4 regions of the Pelomonas sp. SE-A7 genome follow, and region 1 is predicted to be linked to each of the others. Evidence: predicted binding sites of a transcription regulator. Region 1 holds the regulator's gene; each other region holds the start of a gene.

Region 1 (5,498 bases):
CGCCACGAACCTGGGTGATACCAAGTCCATCATCACCCACCCGGCAACAACCTCGCATGGCCGCCTGAGCGAAGAGCAAAGGCAGGCGGCCGGCATCAGCCAGGGCCTGATGCGCCTGGCTGTCGGCCTGGAGCATGTCGACGACATCTGCGACGACCTGCTGCGCGGCCTTTCCACCTTGAAGAACTGATGAGCCAACAAGCCAACCCCACGGTGCGCACCCGCATCGCTCCTTCGCCCACCGGTTTCCTGCATCTGGGCACGGCCCGTACGGCGCTGTACTCGTGGGCCTACGCCCGCCACCATGGTGGCCAGTTCGTGCTGCGCATCGAGGACACCGACGTGGCCCGCTCGACGCAGGATTCGGTCGACCAGATCATGGCCGCCATGCACTGGCTGGGCCTGGAGTACGACGAAGGCCCGATCTACCAGATGCAGCGACTGGATCGCTATCACGCCGTCGTCGAGCAACTGATTACCGAGGGCAAGGCCTACCGCTGCTACTGCACGCCCGAGCAGCTCGAGACCATGAAGGCTGCGCAGGATGCGCGCGGCGAGAAGCGTCGCTACGACGGCACCTGGCGCCCCGAAGCGGGCAAGCAACTGCCGACGGTGCCGGTCGATGTGCCGCCGGTCGTGCGCTTCAAGAATCCCATCGATGGCGACGTGACCTGGGATGACGTCGTCAAGGGGCCGATCACGATCAACAACCGCGAGATCGACGACCTGATCATTCTTAGGCCGGACGGCGTGCCGACCTACAACTTCGCCGTGGTCGTCGATGACTACGACATGAAGATCACCCACGTTTTCCGCGGTGACGAACACATCAACAACACGCCCTGGCAGATCAACATCTTCAAGGCGCTGAATGCGCCGCTGCCTGCCTTCGGCCATCTGCCCATCATCCTGGGCGACGACGGCCTGAAGCTGTCCAAGCGCCGCGGCGCGGTCAGCGTGACGGCCTATGAAGAGAACGGCTATCTGCCGGAGGCCATGCTGAACTACTTGTCGCGCCTGGGCTGGAGCCATGGTGACGATGAGCTGTTCTCGCGTGAACAACTGGTGAGCTGGTTCGATGGCTCGCATTTGTCCAAGAGCCCCGCTCAGTGGGATCCGGCCAAGCTGGATTGGGTCAACAGCCAGTACATCAAGCAGATCGACGAAGCGCGCCTGGCGGCCTTGGTCGCTGAGCAGCTTGCCAAGCGTGGTATTGCAGCCGACGTGGAGCAGCTGCAGCCGATGTGCGCGCTGTTCAAGGATCGCTGTGCTACGACGGTGGCGTTGGCCGATTGGCTGGCTATGTACTTCGTGCCAGTCACTCCTTCAGCGGAGGACCTTGCGACCCACGTGAGCGAGGCAATCAAGCCGGCGCTGGCTCAGCTTGCCGAGCGCTTTGCCACCATCGAATGGAACAAAGCGAGCATCCAGGCGGCGATCAAGGAAGTGATCGGTGCACAGGGTCTAAAGATGCCGCAACTGGCCATCCCGGTGCGGGTGCTGGTCTGCGGTCGAGCGCAGACGCCTTCGGTCGATGCGATGCTCGAGCTGTTCGACAAAGAAAAAGTGATTGAGCGCTTGCGCGCCGTCTGAAAATCGTCCTATAATCGTCGTCTTGCTTGAACAGCGCGATTCACTGATTCGAAAGAGTAGTGAAGCAACCAGTCGAGTAAACCAAAGGCGCAAGCCGAGTAGTTTGATTGGGGGTATAGCTCAGCTGGGAGAGCGCTTGCATGGCATGCAAGAGGTCAGCGGTTCGATCCCGCTTACCTCCACCAAGTTTCTACTTGAGTGGCGCGCGGTTCAGGTAACGAAGGATTAGTCCCCTTCGTCTAGAGGCCTAGGACACCACCCTTTCACGGTGATTACAGGGGTTCGAATCCCCTAGGGGACGCCAAGTTTGGCAAGCTTGGTAATCTCTCCAACGAGAGTTTGGCGACAAACTCGAGAGCAGAGAGATTGCACAAATTGCTCCACGCGGAGTGGTAGTTCAGTTGGTTAGAATACCGGCCTGTCACGCCGGGGGTCGCGGGTTCGAGCCCCGTCCACTCCGCCAAGGTTTGCTGATATCAGCATTCAGTCAATTGAATGAAGGCTGGTATTTTGGTGATATACTGTCACCATCGCTTGAACAGCGCGCCCTGACAAACGGGGGTATAGCTCAGCTGGGAGAGCGCTTGCATGGCATGCAAGAGGTCAGCGGTTCGATCCCGCTTACCTCCACCAAGTTTCTACTTGCGTGGCGCGCAGTTCAGGTAACGAAAGATTAGTCCCCTTCGTCTAGAGGCCTAGGACACCACCCTTTCACGGTGATTACAGGGGTTCGAATCCCCTAGGGGACGCCAATTTAGTTGGTCAATCCCGTCGCAAGACGGGCAAGTTTGGCAAGCTTGGCAATCTCTCAAGCGAGAGTTTGGCGACAAACTCGAGAGCAAAGGAATTGCATAAATTGCTCCACGCGGAGTGGTAGTTCAGTTGGTTAGAATACCGGCCTGTCACGCCGGGGGTCGCGGGTTCGAGCCCCGTCCACTCCGCCAAATATTGAAAGCCCTGGATATGAAAGTATCCAGGGCTTTTTCTTTACACGATTACAAACTTGTGTCTTTCGAGCAGGCGCCGGGGAGTAACCGACATACTGCCGGAAGCCTCTCAGATATGCCCGTAGAGCGCCTTGCGCTGCGCCGTGTAATGCCACCAGGGTGACGGTGCCGCGCCCGCCATGAAATCAACGGCGGCCATGAAGGTGTCCAGCACGCAGGGATCGTGGCGCTGCTCGGTGCGCGCGCAGAGTTCCTGGTAGAGCACGAATGCATCACGCCCTTTGAGCTGCTGCGGCTTGCTTATGCCAAGCAAGCGTAGGTCGGCCGCGGCGGCTGGGCCGACGTTCGGAATCTGTTCCAGTTCCCGGCATTCGTCGCGATGCAAAGCTTTGCTCACCATGTTGGTCCGCTCCAACTCAAAACTGCGAGCGGATCAGCCCCACGGCCAAACCTTCAAGCGCGAAGCTCTCATCGCCTGCACCCACCAGGATGGGCTCGAAGTCGGGGTTCTCGGGCAGCAACTCAATGCCATTGCGGCCGCGACGGAAGCGCTTGACGGTGACCTCTTCGCCAATACGGGCGACCACGATCTGTCCGTTGCGAGCCTCGCTGGTCTTCTGCACGGCAAGCAAGTCGCCATCGACGATGCCGACGTCCCGCATGCTCATGCCCTTGACCCTCAGCAGGTAGTCGGGCTTGCGGGCGAACAGGCCAGGCTCCACGCTGTAGTGCTGCTCGATGTGTTCCTGGGCCAGGATAGGGCTGCCAGCGGCAACACGGCCGACCAGCGGCAGGCTCAATTGGCTAATGCCAGGCAAGGGCAAGTTGAATTGCTGGCGCTCGCGAGCCGCGTTCAGCGCGCGCAATGTGTCAGACTTCAGCCGGATCCCGCGGGAGGTGCCGCCCACCAGTTCGATCACGCCCTTGCGAGCCAAGGCCTGCAGATGCTCCTCAGCCGCATTGGCCGAGCGATAGCCCAGTTCGGCGGCGATTTCGGCTCGGGTGGGTGGGGCGCCGGTCTGCGCGATGGACTCGCGCACCAGGTCGAGGATTTGCTGCTGTCGGGCGGTGAGTTTGGGGCTGTCGTCCACGAGGTCCTCTGCGGCAGGTTGCTGGCTGGTCATTTATCCAGTGGCTGTATTTTCATCCAGGAATTTCAAATTGCAAGACAAAGCTGAACGCATCGTCATCCTCGGTACAGGAGGCACCATCGCCGGCAAGGCGGCGGATGCCGCGGACAACGTCGGCTACAAGGCTGGCCAGGTCGGCGTGGATCAATTGGTGCTTGCGGCACCGCCGCTGGCGGCGTTCAAGCTGGAGACGGAGCAGGTCGCGCAGCTGGACAGCAAGGACATGGACTTTGCGACCTGGCAGCGGCTCGCGCAGGCTGTTGACCGGCACCTGCAGCGTGACGATGTGCGAGGCGTGGTCATCACCCATGGAACCGACACCCTGGAAGAAACCGCCTACTTGCTGATGCGGGTGCTCGCGCCGCGCAAGCCGGTCGTGTTGACCGCAGCCATGCGCCCGTCGACCGCCCTGCAGGCCGACGGCCCGCAGAACTTGCTGGATGCCGTGGCTGTCGCCTCGCAGGCTGCCTCAGGCGTGTTCGCCGTGCTTGCCGGTCGGATTCATGGGGCGACCCGCTTGCGCAAGGTTCATAGCTACGCCATCGATGCATTTGCCTCGGTGGAAGGCGGCGCCCTTGGAACGGTCGAGGAAGGGCGCGTGAGATGGCTGTCGCAAGCTGAAGCGGAACTGCCGCCGCTGGGCCTGTCGCGCATCGCGCGCGATGCAAGCCAATGGCCCTGGGTCGAGATTGTCCAGAACCATGCAGGTGCCGATGGTCGGGTCGTGGAGGCGATGTTGGCCCACGGCGTTCATGGCATCGTCGTCGCCGGGACCGGCAACGGCACCTTGTCCAACGGCCTCACAGCTGCATTGCAGAAGGCCCGCGACCGCGGTGTGTCCGTGCTGAGAAGCACGCGCTGCGATGCGGGCCCGGTGATAGGCGGCGAGCTGCCCAGCGCGGGAGCGCTGAGCCCGGTCAAGGCCAGGATAGAACTGCTGCTGCAGTTGCTGGCCTGACCCTTCGACGGCCCTCCGTCCTTAGACGATGGTCAGCGTCACGTCGATGTTGCCGCGGGTGGCGTTCGAGTAGGGGCAGACCTGGTGGGCGGCAGCGACCAGGGCCTCGGCCTGTGCGCGCTCCATGCCGGGCAGGCTGATCGCCATGGCGACCTGGATGCCGAAGCCAGCGGGAATCGGGCCGATGCCGACATCGGCGGTGATCGACAGATCGGCCGGCAGTGCCAGCTTCATCTTGCCGGCCACGGCCTTCATCGCGCCGATGAAGCAGGCCGAATAGCCGGCCGCGAACAACTGCTCGGGATTGGTGCCGGGGCCGCCGGCGCCGCCGAGTTCACGCGGCGTCGACAGCGCGACGTTCAGTGCGCCATCACTGGAGGCGGACTTGCCTTCGCGGCCGCCGGTCGAAGTGGCACGGGCGGTGTAGAGGACTTTGTCGAGGGCCATGGTCTTCATTCCTTTTCAGTGGAGGAGGGTGGGGGTGAGGAAAGGGCGCCACGCAGCTCGTGCAGGCGGCGGGTCAGTGAAGCGAGCTCTTGCAGCGAGCAGGCAGCGGCGCAAGCCAGCTGCGGCGGAATTTCTTGGGCCAGGCTCTTCAGCGAGCGGCCTTGCGGCGACAGGAACAGTTCGACGCGCCGTTCGTCTTCGGCAGAGCGCTGGCGGCTGACCAGTCCCATGGCTTCAAGCCGCTTGAGCAGCGGTGTCAGCGTCCCCGAGTCCAGCGTCAGACGCTGGCCCAGCGTGGAAACGCTGATGCCATCCTGCTCCCACAGCACCAACATCACGAGGTATTGCGGATAGGTCAGGCCCAGCGGCTCCAGCAAAGGCTTGTAGAGCTTGGTCATGGCCAGCGAGGCGGAGTACAGGGCG
Region 2 (5,498 bases), 1.1 Mb from region 1:
TCCAGGCAATCCAATAGTCGCGCACAACCACATGCGACTCGCGCTTGGCCTCGTCGCGATGCCACCAGCCGTCCTCCACCGCATGAGGACCCGCTAGGAGCTTCAACGGACCTTGGTACTGGGGCCGCCCATCGCGGACAGAGAGCCTCAATGGCTCAGCGAGTACGAACGAAGGAGCGGGATAGCGGGAAGGTGGCCCCGGTTTGCGCGGGCGCTTCTCAGATGCGGAGCGCCAAGTGCAAATCCACTCCAGTCGGTTGTCGTCTCCAACAATCGGGCGACAGACTTTCTCGGGCCCAAATCTCGCGGCCAGGCGCTCCTGCAGCATCCCAACCGTCTCGCGCTCAAGGACGGTGTCTGGAAGAAGCGAGGCGCTGACCTCATGAAGCGCGTGGACCTCGGTGGCAGCTAGCTCCAAATCACCAACAGGCGCTAGCAGCGTGACCTTCGACAAATGCTCTGAGAGCAGTCGGAACAGGTGGTCGATGTCTCGCATTGCGACCGCGGTGCGAACAACCAAGCTGCCCCCGGTGCCGGCATCCTTTGAGCGCATGCTGTCGTGCCACCAATGCAGCGTGAAGGCTGTAATGCCGGCATGTCGTGCGGCTAGCCAGCCACACATTTGGAGCAGCATCTTGCGAGCACCGACCAAGAGCTCCGGTGCGTGCTCGACGCGGAAAGGAAGTTCAAGCTTTGTTAGAAAGGATTCCGGTAGCTCGACCCATAGATGGGCTTCAGGCTGGAGGCCATAGGCTTGGTCAAGGGCGCGCAGCAGCGATTTGTCGAACCGCCGTGTGATGCCCGCTCGCGGCAGCCTACGAACATCCCCGAGGGTTCTAGCTCCAGTCCGCAGTAGCACTGGCATATGCGGTAACACCGCGCTCAGTACTTGCATGGGCAGTGGGTCGAGCATCGGCTCGAGCCCTCGCGTCATGCCGTTCTCTATGCCTGCGCGCGCAAAGGCGAGAGCGGCAAGGCTGTTAGGGGCCCACGCGACCTTTACGACACCAAGCTCCGTGGATTCCGCAACAACCCTATCGCGCAGTGCCCGACGGCCTTTGAAGAGGCGCGTACTCGCGTCAACCTCCATCGCGACTGACTCTTCAAGGACAGTGACCCTGGGCGTGAACTGCAGCGCCCAGATAGCCAAAGCTCGAAGGTCGTCATCAATGGGGGACGGCTTGCTGCTGGGGGCCGGGAGTCGAAGTGCGCACCAGAGCATCAGGCACTCGCGACGTGATGCGACTTGGGTATCGAAGTCGCGGGGTCATGATGGCGTTGAGTCCACACGGGATGGACTCAAGGCGAAGCTCTTGCTCGCAGGGCGTGCCTCTGCGCTTCAAGATGCGAATACGGAGCTCCCAATCTTCCGAAAGTTGGGCTTGAAGCCTCAAAGGGGCGGCGGAGGCTTCAGCGGCTGCTCCGGCCGTGCGGAAAAGGAACACCGGCGCATCACATCCGGCCGCAAGGACTTGCAGGCGGCGGACTTGGTCCGCCCGGATTTGCGGAAGCCAGGCCAGAACCGCGCCGCAGGCGTTGCTTTTCACCGCTTGTTCGGTGGCCCAAAGGCGGTCGCCTGGTTTGTCAACATCGACCCAGAGAACGCGCTCAGGGTCGATGCCATCCAGTTGCAGACTGGGCGGGAACGGTCGCCGAGGCGGCCCCACAACGACGATGTCTCGTCCTCGATTGCTGATGGCACGCAAGGCCGGTGATGTGAGGCGCCACTCAAGAAGCGCGAACTGAGCGGTCAAGACCTCGGTCAGCCCTTGGCAGCCCCAGCCGCCGCCCGGCAGTTCCGCATCCAGCTCTGCGAAGCCAGTTGGTGCCACCAATTCAACACCACGGCCCAACTGGTCGCCTCGCCAAAGCGCAGCCTCTACCCCCGGCGGCAACGCGCGAGGTTCCGGCGGGCAAGTTGAATTGATGACTTCCGAGAGTGCCTTGCTCGGCTTGGTCTCGGTAGGAGTTTCGGGGGGCATATCGGACCAATTTACTGTATGTATGTACAGTATACGCATCCGCCATTGTTGTCCAGCGCTTGGTTAGCGACCGTTTGCATGCAGATGCCGTGTAACCAAATGGCCGTATAGAACCTGAAAAAGCAATTCGTACGGCCAATAGCCAAGTCATCGTCGAGGTACGGCGCCTGTTACATTTTGTAAGTGATGGCAATGCTGGGGCTCCGCACCAGCCACTGCTTCCGATTTCCGGCTTCTCTTGCGACTTAGTCATGCAGGGGGGCGTCCCCTAGATACCGAAATGGACGGGGACGTTCGCATGACCAACGGAAAACAACGATGCAGACACAAGAGCCTGACTCGGCCATAGAGGCCCTCGATGTCCGAGCCCTGCTGGCTAGGCTGGCGCGGACAGACTGGCAGAACGACCCGCTTTTCATTCCAGATGAGCAGGTGTTCCGAATGTTCCGCCGCGCTCGCGAGGCTGGAAACGAACACCGGATGGGGATGCTCATCAGGGTGTTGTCACGGCGTCTGCTAAGCCTCGCCACGGGCTTCGCGGTACGCAGCGCTATTTACCCAGGAATCATTGGAAACCTCGACCAAGCCGCGGAAGAGCTCTCTCAGTTTGTCTGGGACTGCTTGGTTAAGCGCCCTGGTGACGCCGCGTATGCCGAGAAGCGGTTCGGACTGCTTTTCAAACTCCGCGCAACTGACTTCCAGCGCCGTTTGTTGGCCAAGAAGCGCAAGCACCAGGAAAGCCTGGATGCCATGGACGTCTCCGACGAGGATGACGACCCCGATAAGACCATTCGCAGGGTCACTGCGCTTCGTCAGCCTGCCACGCCTGCCGACGCCCTGGCCATCAAACAGGAGCACGCCCAGGTTGTTGCCCGCATGCAGGCCGCCATGACCAAGCAAGAGTTTTTCGTCTACACGATGCTCTACGTCGAGGACATGCCGGTCAAGGACATCGCCGTGGCGCTCGGAGTCACACCTCGAACCATCAACACATATAAGAACGCCGCCCTCGACAAGGTCGAAGAGATGCGGAAGGAGTTCACGCAATGACATCGCCCACCCGCAGGCTGTCACTCGAGGAAGTTCTGGACGAGTTCTTCTTCTCCGCTGACAAGCCGTCTCCCACGATGGTTCTTCGCGCCTGCGAAGCTCATCCTGAATATCGCGAGGACATCCTCGAATTCGCGGCCCTTTGGTCGTCGTACGAGGCCTCGCCCGAAGTCGCAGCTGCGGACGTCGCGGACATCTCTGAGGAGTCCGTGTCGCGCCTGCAAAGCTACGTTCTCAATCAAATTCACGAACTCGATGGGAACTCGGTACCGTCCTCTAACGTCGAGGCCACGAAGCGCGCCGTCTCGACCTTGGCTGGCGGCAAGCTGGGTCGGGCTGCGACCGCTGCGGGATTCGCCAGCTCGCTGCTCTTGACCAAGGTGCTTACGACCATCACCAATGTCCCGCCCAGGGTGATTCGGGATTTGGCGAAGCATCTGCACGTGGCGCCGGCAGACCTGCGTCAGTGCATCGGACCACAGTTCGTAGGCGCAAGAAACTACAGCTCAGCCCGTCAGCCGGATGCACCTAGCTTGGAGACCTGGGAAAGTGCAGTCCGTTCTCTACCAGAGAGCGAGGACGAGAAGAAGCGCCTCCTCGGGTTCCAGACGGAGGAGGAGGCCTAGTGACACCTTTTCATCTCGCTCGCGAGGCGGCGAGACAGTTTCGGCATGGCCTCTTTGGGGAGGCTGCCGAAACTGGGATTGCTTCCAAGGCAATCATTGATGCGGCCGCCAGCGAGGATGCTGAGGATTTCCAGATTTCGGACGCCAATCCGTCGGACAAGGCGCTTGGTGGCGCTGATGCCGTGCTGGAGGTCAAGTTCCGTCAGATAGTCGTTCGAAACGATGTATCGACGGGCGAGCGTGCCTTCCTCGTCGCCCATGAATTCGGACACTGGAAGCTCCACAACGATGGACAAGAGGGCTGCCACAAGGTCGTCGACTCGACGCTGAAGCCTGAGGACGCCGACACGTTCGGCGCCCAGAAGGTCGAGGCCTACGGCGCACGGGAGCGTTCCGAGCTGCAAGCCAACATCTTCGCCCGCGAGCTGCTACTGCCCAGGAAAGTGGCCCGAACCTTGTTCCTTGCCGGCAAGACGGCGGAACAGCTCGCAAGTGAACTCGGCCTTCCCTTGGAGCTGGTCCGACAACAACTGCTCGATGGCCTGCTGCTTCCAGAGCCCATGGAAGAGCAGGCCGAGCCGCCCAAGGTCATCACCCCAACGGTAGAGCAGATAGCGGCAGCCCAGTCCAAGGCCAAGACTTCGCTGGTGAAAGCCGGCCCGGGCACCGGCAAGACGGCCACACTGCTGATGCGGGTCCAGCACCTGCTGGAAACAGGCGCGAAGCCAGAGGAGTTGCTGCTGCTCACCTTCTCGAACCGAGCGGCAAGAGAGCTGGTGGACCGGCTGCAGCAGCTGGGCATCGAAAACGCGCACGAAATGTGGGTCGGCACCTTCCACGCGTTCGGGCTGGAGTTCCTGCGAAAGAACTGCGAGCAGTTCGGCCTTAAGTCCCGATTCGGCGTCGCCGACAAGATGGCAGAGATTGCGGTGCTGGAGCCGCACATCTACAGCCTGGGTCTGCAAGCATTCAACCCCTTGGGTGACCCACTCGACTGGTTGAAGACCGCCGTGGAGGCAATCCAGCGAGCGAAGGACGAGCTCGCTGACGCTGCCGCTTACGCTGCAGCCGTGGAGGAATCCGCCGCCGATACGCCGGCCGACCTGCTTGCCAAGCGGCGAGATGTCGCGAAGCTCTATAGCTGCTACGAGGAGAAGGCCGAGGCCAACTCCAGTCTTGTGGACATGGGCGACCTCGTGATGCTGCCTGCGCTCGCGCTGACAAACAACTACGACAGCTTCAAGGCCAGCGTCGGTCGGTTCAAACACATCCTTGTGGACGAGTACCAGGACGTCAACCGGGCCAGCGCCCAGCTCGTGAAGGCTCTTGCAGCCCGTGCGGAAACGCTCTGGGTGGTTGGTGACGCCCGTCAGGCCATCTACCGATTCCGCGGCGCCTCAATGCGCAGCATCGTCAACTTCGGCGACGACTATCTCGACTATCAATCCTTTCCGCTCAACGAGAACCGGCGCAGCTACGAAGAGGTCGTTCGAGTCTTCGAACACTCGGGGCGCGCGACCCACCCGCTGCAGCTCATTCTTCCGCTCGACGATGTAGAGCCCGCCCGGGGTGCGAGCGGCGCGAAGCCTCGCCACGTCAAGTGCGCCACCACGGACATCGTTCGCGGTGAAGTTGCGGCCAACGTTGCCCGTATTCACGGACTCGACGTCGCGTACAGAGACCAAGTCGTACTGGCTAGCACTCACGAAATCTGTGGCGACACGGCTGATGCCCTGAACGCCGCCGGCATACCTGCTCTCCACCTTGGTGACATCTTCCAGCGCTCAGAGGCCAAGGACCTTCTGGCATTGCTGCAGGTCTTCATAGACCGGTCTGGCAG
Region 3 (5,498 bases), 1.1 Mb from region 1:
TGATGGTCTTCGAGGAGGGCCGCCTGGTGGTGCGCCCGATGCGCTATCAATGCCGTCCTGTAGGCAAGCCCGAGTTCTATGACACCAAGTACCCGGGCACGTTCAACGCACGCCGGGACAATCTAGAAGGCTTTTGGAAAGGGCAGTTCGGCCGCACCCATGGCGTGGCACTCGTGAGTGCGTTCTATGAAAACGTACCGCGGCACAAGGCGGAACACCGAGAGCTTCGCGAAGGAGAAGCTGAGGAAAACGTGATTCTTGAGTTCAGGCCGCGGCCGGCTCACGACATGGTCGTCGCCTGCCTTTATTCGCACTGGACTGCCCCTGGCCAGCCAGGCATGTGGAGCTTCGCGTTCATCACGGACGAGCCTCCGGCGGAGGTCGCCGATGCAGGTCACGACAGATGCATCGTTCCGCTGAAGCCTGAAAACATGCTGCCATGGCTGCAGCCGGACGCGAAGGACCTCAAATCGCTTTATGCCCTGCTAGATGACCGCGACACCCCGTACTACGAGCATCAACTGGCCGCATAAGCTTAGGCAGGTCCCAGCAGCATGGCCGACAACAAAGGTACCCGTTCAAAGTCTGGCGACCCGTTCTGTGATGAATTTCATCGCCTTCTGGGTCGGCTGGTTCACGCGCTCGCGTCCTTTGATTTCAACATCGGACTGCAACTGAACTGGATGGGGCCATACAGCGGCCGCGATGTCTCTGACCTACTGAAACCTCGGCAGGCTCGGTTGGGTGACCGACTCGACATGCTCGAACAGATGGTCGTGGAGCTGTACTCACCCGCTGGAACATCGGCATTGAAAGACTTCCGCGACTGGTTCGCGTCAGCCCACAAAGTTCGAGCGATTCGAAATGACTACGCTCATGGCCGCTGGGGCGTCCCAGGCAAGCTCCAAGAGTCGCCAAGTGGCCCAGCACTCCCGAGGGTTCCTTTGCTTGCGTTTGTCCCGCTCGAATTCGATATGACTCCGGACCAGCCTGACAAGTCCGTCTACTTGACTATCGAAGAGTTCAAACAGCAGGTTGAACAAGCCGAAGCATTGTTTGCAAAGTACTGGGACCTCGCTGAACGACACAAGGCTTCTGTGCTACCCAGCAAGGGACCACATGCGTAGCCACGTCACAAAACGACGAACAGCGCGATGCGGTCGACGGGAAAGTGCTTCCCTACGCCGAAGCGTGCCGCGGCTGCCGTTATGGAAAATTATTGCGAAAACAATAATTGTACTTTCGGCACATAACGCGCCTAAGTCCTTGTTTTACAAGACATTCCTTCGACCACGCACAATTTTCGCAAAGTCGCTGGAAAGCAGCTAAGTCCTTATCACAAAACACTTTCCATCAAGTACGCGCAATCTTGTGCAAAGTTGATGGAAGGCAGAGCGCCAAGCGTGCCGCCCCTGAGCCTTGCAGTGCTCGTCCGCCCCTAAGTAGCCCACGATTGCGACGGCTGCGCAGGACCGCGCAACTTACGGACGTGTTCAGAACTTCGATGCCGGCCCTCTCTCGCGAGACGCCTCATAGTCCCTTGCAATACTTGATTAGCGGATGGAGGCCTTGCCGTTCAAGGTCGGCACCCCGGGCCTTCCAGACTTGGGTCCGCGGCCAGAAGTCGATAACAGTTCCGCGCGATGCAACGACGAGATGCTCACCGTCGTCTTGAGCTTCAAATCGAAGTCCAGCCCTCGCCAGCCAATCCGGTGCAATCGCGACTCGCCGGTCTTCGGGCGACTCATTAACGCTTGGGGCCAAGTCTGGCTGAATGGCCGCAGCTTCTTTTCCCGCCAGTGTCGGCGCGTCATGTATCAATGCTTCTATAGCATCGACCAGCGCCCAACATTGGTCGGCCTCAAGCAACGCAAAGCGTGCCGAGTCGGGATGAATACCCAACACCGCAGCCATCCAACCGTAAGCCTGTGTGCGCGTCTTCCGTCCCTCGAGCCACAGCCTCTCAAAAAGGTCGTGGGCGCGAACGCGTGCTGAGCGAAGCGGTGCATTCGCAAGGCGCCCTAAGGGTATTGTTCCGTCGCTGTCGACCAGAACATCCTCACCGACGTTGACCCGCGCGCCCGCTCTATGGCACCCAACCTGAGCATCACAAGGCACGCAGCGCCAGAGCAAGAGCTCGTGCAGGTCTGTTCGGTGCGGATAGACGGTTCGACCTGGGACCAGCTCAGCAGGTTTCCCGCAATAGTTGCAGGTAACAGAACGCATGGGGCGATGCTACTGGTGCACGAAGCGTCACGAAACGAGGCACTTCAATCTGGGTGGAAGGAATCACAACGATACTGTATATTCATACAGTCATCAAGCAATCGGGGCATAGGCGACTCTACCGTTGTCGGAGCACCATGGACGAAGAACTCATCCCCGAAGTGCCCGTCACCTTCCACAAAGGGAGAGGTGCAGGCAGCAATGCGAGGTCGCGATTCGAGCGTTGGACGCGAGAGGTCGACAACTCGCATCGACCTGAGGGAAATGACGAATCTGAAGATGTGCCTCTTCCAATCAGAACGGAAGTTTTCCATAGCCGCGCGAAGAAAATCATCAGCAGGAACAACTCGCCGGACATTCCATTCGAGCAGTCCATCAACCCATTTCAGGGGTGCGAACACGGATGCGTCTACTGCTACGCCCGACCGACTCACGCCTATGTTGGACTCTCCCCAGGCATTGACTTTGAGACCAAGGTCTTCGCCAAGATGAACGCCGCCGAGCTACTCGAGAAGGAACTCGATAGCTCGACCTATGAACCGGCGTTGATTGCGCTCGGCGCGAACACAGACCCTTATCAGCCCATCGAGCGCAAGTTGGAAATCACGCGCGCGATAGTTGAAGTTCTGACGCGGCGCCGTGTTCCTTTCAGTGTCACGACGAAGAATGCCCTTGTCACGCGAGACATCGACTTTCTCGCACCTGCCGCTGAAAGAGGTCTCTGCAGAGTCAATGTTTCTCTTGCCACTCTACAGCCGAGCCTTGCACGCATCATGGACCCAAGGGCAAGCAGTCCAGAGAGTCGTTTGAGAGCAATAGAGAAGATGTCGAGGGCAGGCATCCCGGTGTCTGTGTTTGTTTCACCGATGATTCCAACAATCAACGACGTAGAGCTGGAACGCATCCTAAAAGCCTCTGCAGAGGCTGGGGCGACCTACGCAAGCATGATTCTGCTGCGATTGCCGAGGGAGGTACTAGACCTCTTTGTAGAGTGGCTAGAGGGCCACTTCCCGCTCCGCGCCAAGCACGTCATGAGCCTGATTTCACAGGCTCGAGGTGGAAAAGACTACGACTCCAACTTCTTCGCGCGCATGAAGGGGTCGGGACCTTACGCCCAACTGCTATCGCAAAGATTTTCGCGCGCGTGCTCGAAATACGGTCTGAAGCGCTCCGCTACAGCGCCTGTTGATACGAGCCAGTTCGTAAGGCCTCCGCGACTCGAAGACTCGCAGTGGTCGTTGTTCTAACGCTTCTCTGAGGCTGGCTGCTGCACCAAAGAGTTCATTCGTATTGCGACCGGCCGCTCCCTTCACTTTCTTGGCACAAAGGGATTGCCGTAGGGCGCAACGCAAGGTTGATTCCACGGACATGCAAATCGACCATGGCTGGCAGCAACAACAAATCCAATGGCACTATTTCAGTAACGAATACTCCACTAGCTGTAAAGATTTCTAAAAGCAATTCCGGGCCCCTCGCTCTTTTAATAAAAGCAGCGGCGTGCCCCATCATCAAAATCTAAGCTCCATGAGCGCAAAGCTTAAAAGCGAAAATTTATCTACTCACGTTGCTTGCCCGCGACAGAAATGACGCCCATGGGCAAAATATCAGCACCAGACATCATTTGTTCTGGTGTCGCGGAGCCCTTCTTGGGCATCGCCTTCGCGGAAATCGCTGAGCCAACAACGCCCCCTAGCTTCAAGACGAGACCAGCGGTTTCCGATACGTGGTAGTCAACCAGCCGTTGCAACCGACTGTTCTCCGACGTTAAATACGAGCATCGGATTTCAAGATTATGGTCGGCAAGGACCTTCCACACGGAGACTATCAACGTCCGGGCACCTGGAAGTTCGCACTTCTCGCTGTTAATTAGATTCCTCGACAACTCGGCCTTCCGCGCGACCTCCGCAATCGTAATTTTCGGACCTTCGACAACCTTCGCGCTCTCGGTGTAACTCATCGCATCAATAAGCTTTCGAAGTTCGGCAGCCACACGCTCCTCCCGCTCGTCACTAGGCGTAAACAGCTGAATGAGAGACTTCGCGTCATCCAAAGGGTTGCTCATATTCTTTCAATGGCCTTGACAATAATCTTGCTGGTTTCGAATCGGATAACCGCCACTCGATTTGTGGGGTCTTGCGCCGCAGCCTCATAGCTTGCCATTCGATTTCGCCAATAGGGCAAATGAGCACTGTCAGCCGCGAAGCAACCGCAACCGGTGCACATCGAGACGTTTTGACTAATGTAGTCAGGAGCCTGGAACCACCAAGACGCACCTCCCGATGCTTCCCGACATCTCGATTCCGTCGGCCGGACTGAAATCAAGCAATTGCCATGAGCTCCGAAGAAAATACGAATGCCGTGCGAAACCACAATATCCTTGACTTTGCCACGAAGCGTTTCAAGGTCCCTAATGCCGGTCAGCCCATGTTCGTTATAGAACGCTTGTACCGCACTGGCAACGTTACCGAAGTAGGAACGACCATTCGCGCCAGCGACAAAATAGTTGATGGTTGCCTGAAGCCGCATATTCTCAACATCAGACTTTTGACGCTGCAATGGTTCAAAGTAGCCACGAAAGAGAATTACCTTATTAAGATGCCCATAATGACTCGTCAGGGCCTCTGCGGCGGACTCCCGGGCTTGCAATATATATTCTGCAAATGTTTTTCTTCCTTGATGCCCACGAATGCACTGACCGCGTGTAGAGCGATATTGGCGGAGGTCGTTGCCATGCACATCAAAATCGGGGAGACTTGAAAGGTCTACCCAACACCGAACAAAACGCCGAATACCTCGCTGCAAAGTCGTTCCCTTTGCGGCCACAACGCCATCCGCGTCTCTAGGCATGCTATGAGGGTTTGAGAAATGCATGAACAGCGGGTTCTCTTTCTCATCCTCGTAAAGCCGAGACCAAATGGTATGCAGGTGAGTAATTGCCTGCGCACAAACAGGCAACTTTTTTGAGCCTCGAGGCACGGCACCTATTACCCAGTCCCGCGGGAACGGGATTCGGTTGTCCTTATATATTTGCCCTTTGAAGAAATATAGGTCGAACAGCCCATCTGGGGTCTCCCGTTTATGGATGCACGATGGCAGCCCCTTATTCTTCAGGCGTTCTGTTTTAGCGGAGCACACCTCTGAAATTCGCAGTCCAACCAGATATTGCAGGGCGAGGACGCATGCATCACGGAACATCAGTGCAGAAAGCCTGACCCGGTGCGCGTCAGGGACGTCCTGCCATTGGACATCGCCGCGTTCCCCCCAAGGTACTT
Region 4 (5,498 bases), 2.3 Mb from region 1:
TGGGCAGGCCGGAGTCGGCCAGCATCTTCTTGCCCAGTTCTTCGTTGGTGCCCTTCATGCGCACCACCAGCGGCACGGACAGGTTCACGGCCTTGCAGGCGGTGATCACGCCCTCGGCGATGGTGTCGCACTTCATGATGCCGCCGAAGATGTTCACGAGGATGCCCTTAACCTCGGGGTTCTTCAGCATGATCTTGAAGGCCTCGGTCACCTTCTCGGCCGTGGCGCCACCGCCGACGTCCAGGAAGTTGGCCGGCTCGCCGCCGAACAGCTTGATGGTGTCCATGGTGGCCATGGCCAGGCCGGCGCCGTTCACCAGGCAGCCGATGTTGCCGTCCAGGCTGATGTAGGCCAGGTCGAACTTGGAAGCTTCGACTTCGGCCGGATCTTCTTCGTCCAGGTCGCGGTAGGCGACGATTTCCGGGTGACGGAACAGGGCGTTGGCGTCGAAGTTGAACTTGGCGTCCAGGGCCATCAGATTGCCCTTGGAGTCGCAGTTCAGCGGGTTGATCTCAACCAGCGACGCGTCCGTATCCATGTAGCACTTGTAGAGCTTGGCGAAGATGTCGACGGCCTGGTCGACGGAACCGCCGGTCAGGCCGATGGCCGCGGCGATCTTCTTGCTCTGCTCGGCGGTCAGGCCCACCAGCGGGTCGATCATCTCGGTGATGATCTTCTCGGGCGTCGAGTGGGCGACTTCCTCGATGTCCATGCCGCCTTCGCTCGAAGCGATGAAGGCGACCTTCTGCGTGCCGCGGTCGGTGACCAGCGAGACGTACAGCTCGTTCTTGATGTCGGCGCCGTCCTCGATGTACAGGCGACGGACCTTCTGGCCTTCGGGGCCGGTCTGGTGCGTGATCAGCTGCATGCCCAGGATCTTCTCGGCGTTGGCCTTCACATCGTCCAGGGTCTTGGCGACCTTGACGCCACCGCCCTTGCCGCGGCCACCGGCGTGGATCTGGGCCTTGACGACCCAGACCGGGCCACCCAGCTTCTGGGCGGCTTCGACGGCCTCTTGCACGGTGAAGGCCGGGATGCCGCGGGGCACCGGCACGCCGAACTGGCGCAGGATTTCCTTGCCCTGGTACTCATGAATCTTCATAGGGGGTCTCGCTTAGGGGAAGTCAGTCAATCGATCGGTCAGGAAGATCCCAGCGGCGTCGCGGTGGATTCGGCCTGCAGGGCCTGTCCTTGGCGATACCAGCGGGGGTAATGGGTTTGCACGACCGGGCCATCGCGGCGCAGCGCATGGCAGCGGTCGAGCTGGAAGGGAGGTGTGCCGTCCTCACTGCCTTCACGGGTGTCGATCACCTCGCCGGCAAAGGCCTGGATCACAGCTGTAGGCAGCACGTTGCAGAGCTCGGTGAGATGGGTGCAGCCCAGCACACCGGACAGCTTCTGCTTGACCGCCGCCCGGAAGCCCTTGAGCAAATTGAGCCCGACCAGCTGGGCATAGGCATTGCCGTGATGCTCGCATCGGCCCGGGTATGGCATGGCACGGGTGTCGGACGAGGCTTCAAGAATGTTCAGCCGGGCATCGACGACCAAGGTCAACAGCATGTCGTGGACCGGCTCACCGGCCTTGCGAATGCCGGCCGAAAGCTGCATGTCTCGTGTCTTGGTATCCCGCAACTCGGCTTCGACGTCGAACAAGCCGTCATTGCGCGCATAGACCTGCACCAGGGTGGCGCGGGCATGCATCAAACGGCGCTCGGTGGAGGGGGCGTTCGGGGACATCGGGACTGGGTAGCGGGCTGCGCGACAAAGGCCCCGTACCGGGACGTAACCAGGCCGGCGCCGTTTGCGCAAGCCGGCAATGTAGCATGCTGCGCCGCATCAAGGCTTTCGCGGAACTGTCGGCGCGCCCCAGGGTGGTGCCGCTCGGCGATTCAGGTGCGCCTTCAATGTTCGGCAGCCCGAGCCCGACGGCCGAGCCGCTAGTCGTCGTCCGCGCGCAGCGCCCGTCGAATCGCTTCTGCCGAAAAGCCCCGGGCCGCGAGAAAGCGCATCTGCCGGGCTTTCTCGGCGGCATCGGCCGGCAAGGAATCACCGAACTTGCGCCGCCGGGCTTCGGCGGCCCGCGCCGGCTCGGCTTCGCGCAGCGCTTCGTTCTGCTCGATAGACAGGCTCAGCCCATGCTGGGCCAGCTCCTGCTTGATGCGCAGGCTGCCATAGCGCTGCGAACGCAGATGCAGCCGCGACTCGACGAAACGTTCTTCGTTCAGATAGCCCTGGCCCTGCAGCCAGACCAGGACCTGCTCGACTTCGGTTTCAACAGCCGCCTTGGCTTCAACATCAGCTTCGGCTTCTACTTGTCGCTCGAAGCCGCCAGCGAACTCCTCGCCGGCGGTTGCCGCTTCGCCCTCGCGGTCGTGGTCGCGATCACGCGCGATCCTGAGCAGCTTGCGCCGCAGCTCGGCCGCGCTGTGCTCGCGCTGGGCCAGCAGGGCGATGGCCCGCGCCTTCAGCGACAGCGGCTTGGCCGCGCCGGCACGGCGCGAGGAGGCGCCCGCCGGCATTCAGGGCCTCATTCCTCTTCGCCGCCCTCGGCGCCGGCGATCAGCGCAATGCCCATGGACTCGCGGATCTTGTTCTCGATCTCCACGGCCAGGTCGGGGTTCTCGCGCAGGAATTCGCGGGCGTTGTCCTTGCCCTGGCCGATCTTCTCGCCGCCGTAGGCATACCAGGAGCCGGACTTCTCGACCACCTTGGCATTGACGCCCATGTCGATGATCTCGCCCTCGCGGCTGATGCCTTCGCCATAGAGGATGTCGAATTCGGCGGTCTTGAACGGGGGCGAGACCTTGTTCTTGACGACCTTGACCTTGGTCTCGGAGCCGATCACCTCCTCGCCCTTCTTGATCGAACCGATGCGGCGGATGTCCAGGCGCACCGAGGCGTAGAACTTCAGCGCATTGCCGCCGGTGGTGGTTTCGGGGCTGCCGAACATCACGCCGATCTTCATGCGGATCTGGTTGATGAAGATGACCGTGCAATTGGTCTTCTTGATGGTGGCCGTCAGCTTGCGCAGGGCCTGGCTCATCAGGCGGGCCTGCAGGCCCGGCAACTGGTCGCCCATCTCGCCTTCGATTTCGGCCCGGGGCGTGAGCGCGGCCACCGAGTCGACCACGATCAGGTCCACCGAGCCGCTGCGCACCAGGGCGTCGACGATCTCGAGCGCCTGTTCACCGGTGTCCGGCTGGCTGATCAGGAGGTCTTGCAGGTTGACGCCCAGCTTCTGGGCGTATTGCACGTCGAGCGCATGCTCGGCGTCGATGAAAGCGCAGGTGCCTTGCAGCTTCTGCATCTCGGCGATGACCTGCAGGGTCAGCGTGGTCTTGCCGGAGGACTCGGGGCCGTAGATCTCGATCACGCGGCCGCGCGGCAGGCCGCCGACGCCCAGGGCGATGTCCAGGCCCAGCGAGCCGGTGGAGACGACCTGGATGTCTTCGATCACCTCGCCCTCGCCGAGCCGCATGATGGAGCCCTTGCCGAACTGCTTTTCGATCTGGGCGAGGGCGGCCTGCAGGGCCTTGGCTTTTTCGGTGTTCAGCTGCTTGACGGGGGCGTCCATGGGATCTCCTGTGAGGGCCGGCGCATTATGGCGCCACATCTGTATATCTGTACAGTAGTTTATCCCAGGCCTGCTGCCAATCCATGTCAGCAGCGACGGTCCCTAGAATGGGGGAAACACGGAGACAAGCCCATGCGGATCCTGATCGCGGAAGACGACCAAGTGTTGGCGGACGGGCTGCTGCGCTCGCTGCGCGCCTCGGGCTATGCGGTCGATCAGGTCAGCAGCGGCACCGAGGCCGATGCCGCCCTGGCCTCGCATGAATTCGACCTGCTGATCCTGGACCTGGGCCTGCCCAAGCTGCATGGGCTCGAGGTGCTGCGCAAGCTGCGCGCCCGAGGTTCCAGCGTGCCGGTCCTGATACTGACAGCCGCCGACAGCATCGAGCAGCGAGTCAAGGGCCTGGATCTGGGCGCCGACGACTACATGGCCAAGCCCTTCTCGTTGCAGGAACTGGAGGCGCGGGCGCGGGCGCTGACCCGACGCGGCCTGGGCAGCGCCTCCACCGTGATCAAGCATGGCCCGCTGTCTTTCGACGCCACCGGCCGCGTGGCCTATATCAACGACCAGATGATCGAGCTGTCGGCCCGCGAGCTGTCGCTCTTGGAAGTGCTGCTGCAGCGCGCCGGCCGTCTGGTCAGCAAGGACCAGCTCGTGGAGCGTCTGTGCGAATGGGGCGAAGAGGTCAGCAACAACGCGATCGAGGTCTACATCCACCGGCTGCGCAAGAAGATCGAGCAGGGCCCGATCCGCATCGCCACCGTGCGCGGGCTCGGCTACTGCCTCGAGAAGATTCCAGGCTGAATGGCTGAACGGGACCTGTCGATGGTCGCGCCGGACTGTCGCCACTCGGAAGCATGAGCACAGAAGCCCAGCCCCGCTCGCTGTTCGGCGAGATCCTCGACTGGATGCTGGCGCCGCTGCTGCTGATCTGGCCTATCAGCGTGGCGCTGACCTGGCTGGTGGCTCAGGGCATCTCGGCCAAGCCCTATGACCGCGAGCTTGGCGAAATGGCGCGCAACCTGGGCCTGCAGGTGGCCGCGGAAGCGGCGCGAGTCAGCACCACCAACGGCAAGGGCCGTTATGCCCTGTCCGCCGAGGCCGCCGCGCTGCTCAGGGCCGACGAGAGCGACACCATCTACTACCAGGTGCTCGGGCAGCGCGGGGAATACCTCAGCGGCGATCGCAACCTGCCGGTTCCGCAACCCGATGCTCCGATCCAGCCCTGGGAGCTGCAGCTGCGTGACGACGAGATTGGCGGCGAGAGCGTGCGCGTGGCCTACCTCTGGGTCGCACCCGACAACCAGCCGCCCGGCAGCAGCCGCACCATGCTGGTCCAGGTGGCCGAGACCCTGGGCAAGCGCAGCCGCCTGACCAACGAAATCATCAAGGGCGTGATCCTGCCGCAGTTCGTGATCCTGCCGCTGGCCGTGCTGCTGGTCTGGCTGGCGCTGGCGCGCGGCATCGCGCCGCTGAACGAGCTGCAGCGCCGCATACGCCGCCGCGAAAGCTCCGACCTCAGCCCCATCGAGGAGAGCCGCGTGCCCGACGAAGTCGCGCCGCTGGTGCGCGCCATCAACGACCTGCTGGGCCGGCTGGACCAGTCGATCAGCTCGCAGAAGCACTTCCTCGCCGACGCCGCCCACCAGCTGAAGACGCCGCTGGCCGGCCTGCGCACCCAAGCCGAGTTCGCCCAGCGCGAGATCGACGAAGGCAAGAGCTCGCCGACCGAGCTGAAACGCTCGTTGCAGCAGATCGCGCTGTCCAGCCAGCGCGCCGCCCACATGGTCAACCAGCTGCTGGCCATGGCGCGGGCCGAAGACAAGGAACATGCGGCCCGCCGCAGCCTGGTCAACCTGTCGGCGCTGGCCATAGAGACTGTGCGGGACTTCGTGCCGCGAGCCATGGAGAAGCGCCTGGACCT

What was found. The regulator LexA, encoded in region 1, represses DNA repair genes until DNA is damaged. The targets are predictions, from matches to a motif close to ACTGTATNNNNATACAGT.
Region 2: a site for LexA is predicted at 1,996-2,013, ahead of imuA (translesion DNA synthesis-associated protein ImuA). Genes of this name have one in related genera too.
Region 3: a site for LexA is predicted at 2,300-2,317, ahead of QT382_RS07880 (PA0069 family radical SAM protein). Genes of this name have one in related genera too.
Region 4: a site for LexA is predicted at 3,613-3,630, ahead of recA (recombinase RecA). Genes of this name have one in related genera too.

Annotation. Positions count from the first base shown of each region.
Region 1 is NZ_JAUASW010000001.1:657,671-663,168, forward strand. It holds gene QT382_RS02905 (O-succinylhomoserine sulfhydrylase) at 1-190, shown strand, start outside; gene gltX (glutamate--tRNA ligase) at 190-1,593, shown strand; tRNA gene QT382_RS02915 (tRNA-Ala) at 1,703-1,778, shown strand; tRNA gene QT382_RS02920 (tRNA-Glu) at 1,822-1,897, shown strand; tRNA gene QT382_RS02925 (tRNA-Asp) at 1,980-2,056, shown strand; tRNA gene QT382_RS02930 (tRNA-Ala) at 2,151-2,226, shown strand; tRNA gene QT382_RS02935 (tRNA-Glu) at 2,270-2,345, shown strand; tRNA gene QT382_RS02940 (tRNA-Asp) at 2,461-2,537, shown strand; gene QT382_RS02945 (helix-hairpin-helix domain-containing protein) at 2,650-2,940, opposite strand; gene lexA (transcriptional repressor LexA) at 2,957-3,631, opposite strand; gene QT382_RS02955 (asparaginase) at 3,609-4,628, shown strand; gene QT382_RS02960 (organic hydroperoxide resistance protein) at 4,650-5,075, opposite strand; gene QT382_RS02965 (MarR family winged helix-turn-helix transcriptional regulator) at 5,081-5,498, opposite strand, start outside.
Region 2 is NZ_JAUASW010000001.1:1,717,481-1,722,978, reverse strand. It holds gene QT382_RS07825 (DNA polymerase Y subunit UmuC family protein) at 1-934, opposite strand, end outside; gene imuA (translesion DNA synthesis-associated protein ImuA) at 1,167-1,982, opposite strand; gene QT382_RS07820 (sigma-70 region 4 domain-containing protein) at 2,301-3,032, shown strand; gene QT382_RS07815 (hypothetical protein) at 3,029-3,658, shown strand; gene QT382_RS07810 (UvrD-helicase domain-containing protein) at 3,658-5,498, shown strand, end outside.
Region 3 is NZ_JAUASW010000001.1:1,743,962-1,749,459, forward strand. It holds gene QT382_RS07870 (SOS response-associated peptidase family protein) at 1-533, shown strand, start outside; gene QT382_RS07875 (hypothetical protein) at 555-1,127, shown strand; gene QT382_RS21060 (zinc-finger-containing protein) at 1,531-2,226, opposite strand; gene QT382_RS07880 (PA0069 family radical SAM protein) at 2,364-3,473, shown strand; gene QT382_RS07885 (hypothetical protein) at 3,782-4,288, opposite strand; gene QT382_RS07890 (hypothetical protein) at 4,285-5,498, opposite strand, start outside.
Region 4 is NZ_JAUASW010000001.1:2,964,303-2,969,800, forward strand. It holds gene sucC (ADP-forming succinate--CoA ligase subunit beta) at 1-1,102, opposite strand, end outside; gene QT382_RS13395 (DUF2889 domain-containing protein) at 1,141-1,737, opposite strand; gene QT382_RS13400 (regulatory protein RecX) at 1,938-2,519, opposite strand; gene recA (recombinase RecA) at 2,528-3,574, opposite strand; gene QT382_RS13410 (response regulator) at 3,707-4,378, shown strand; gene QT382_RS13415 (sensor histidine kinase) at 4,432-5,498, shown strand, end outside.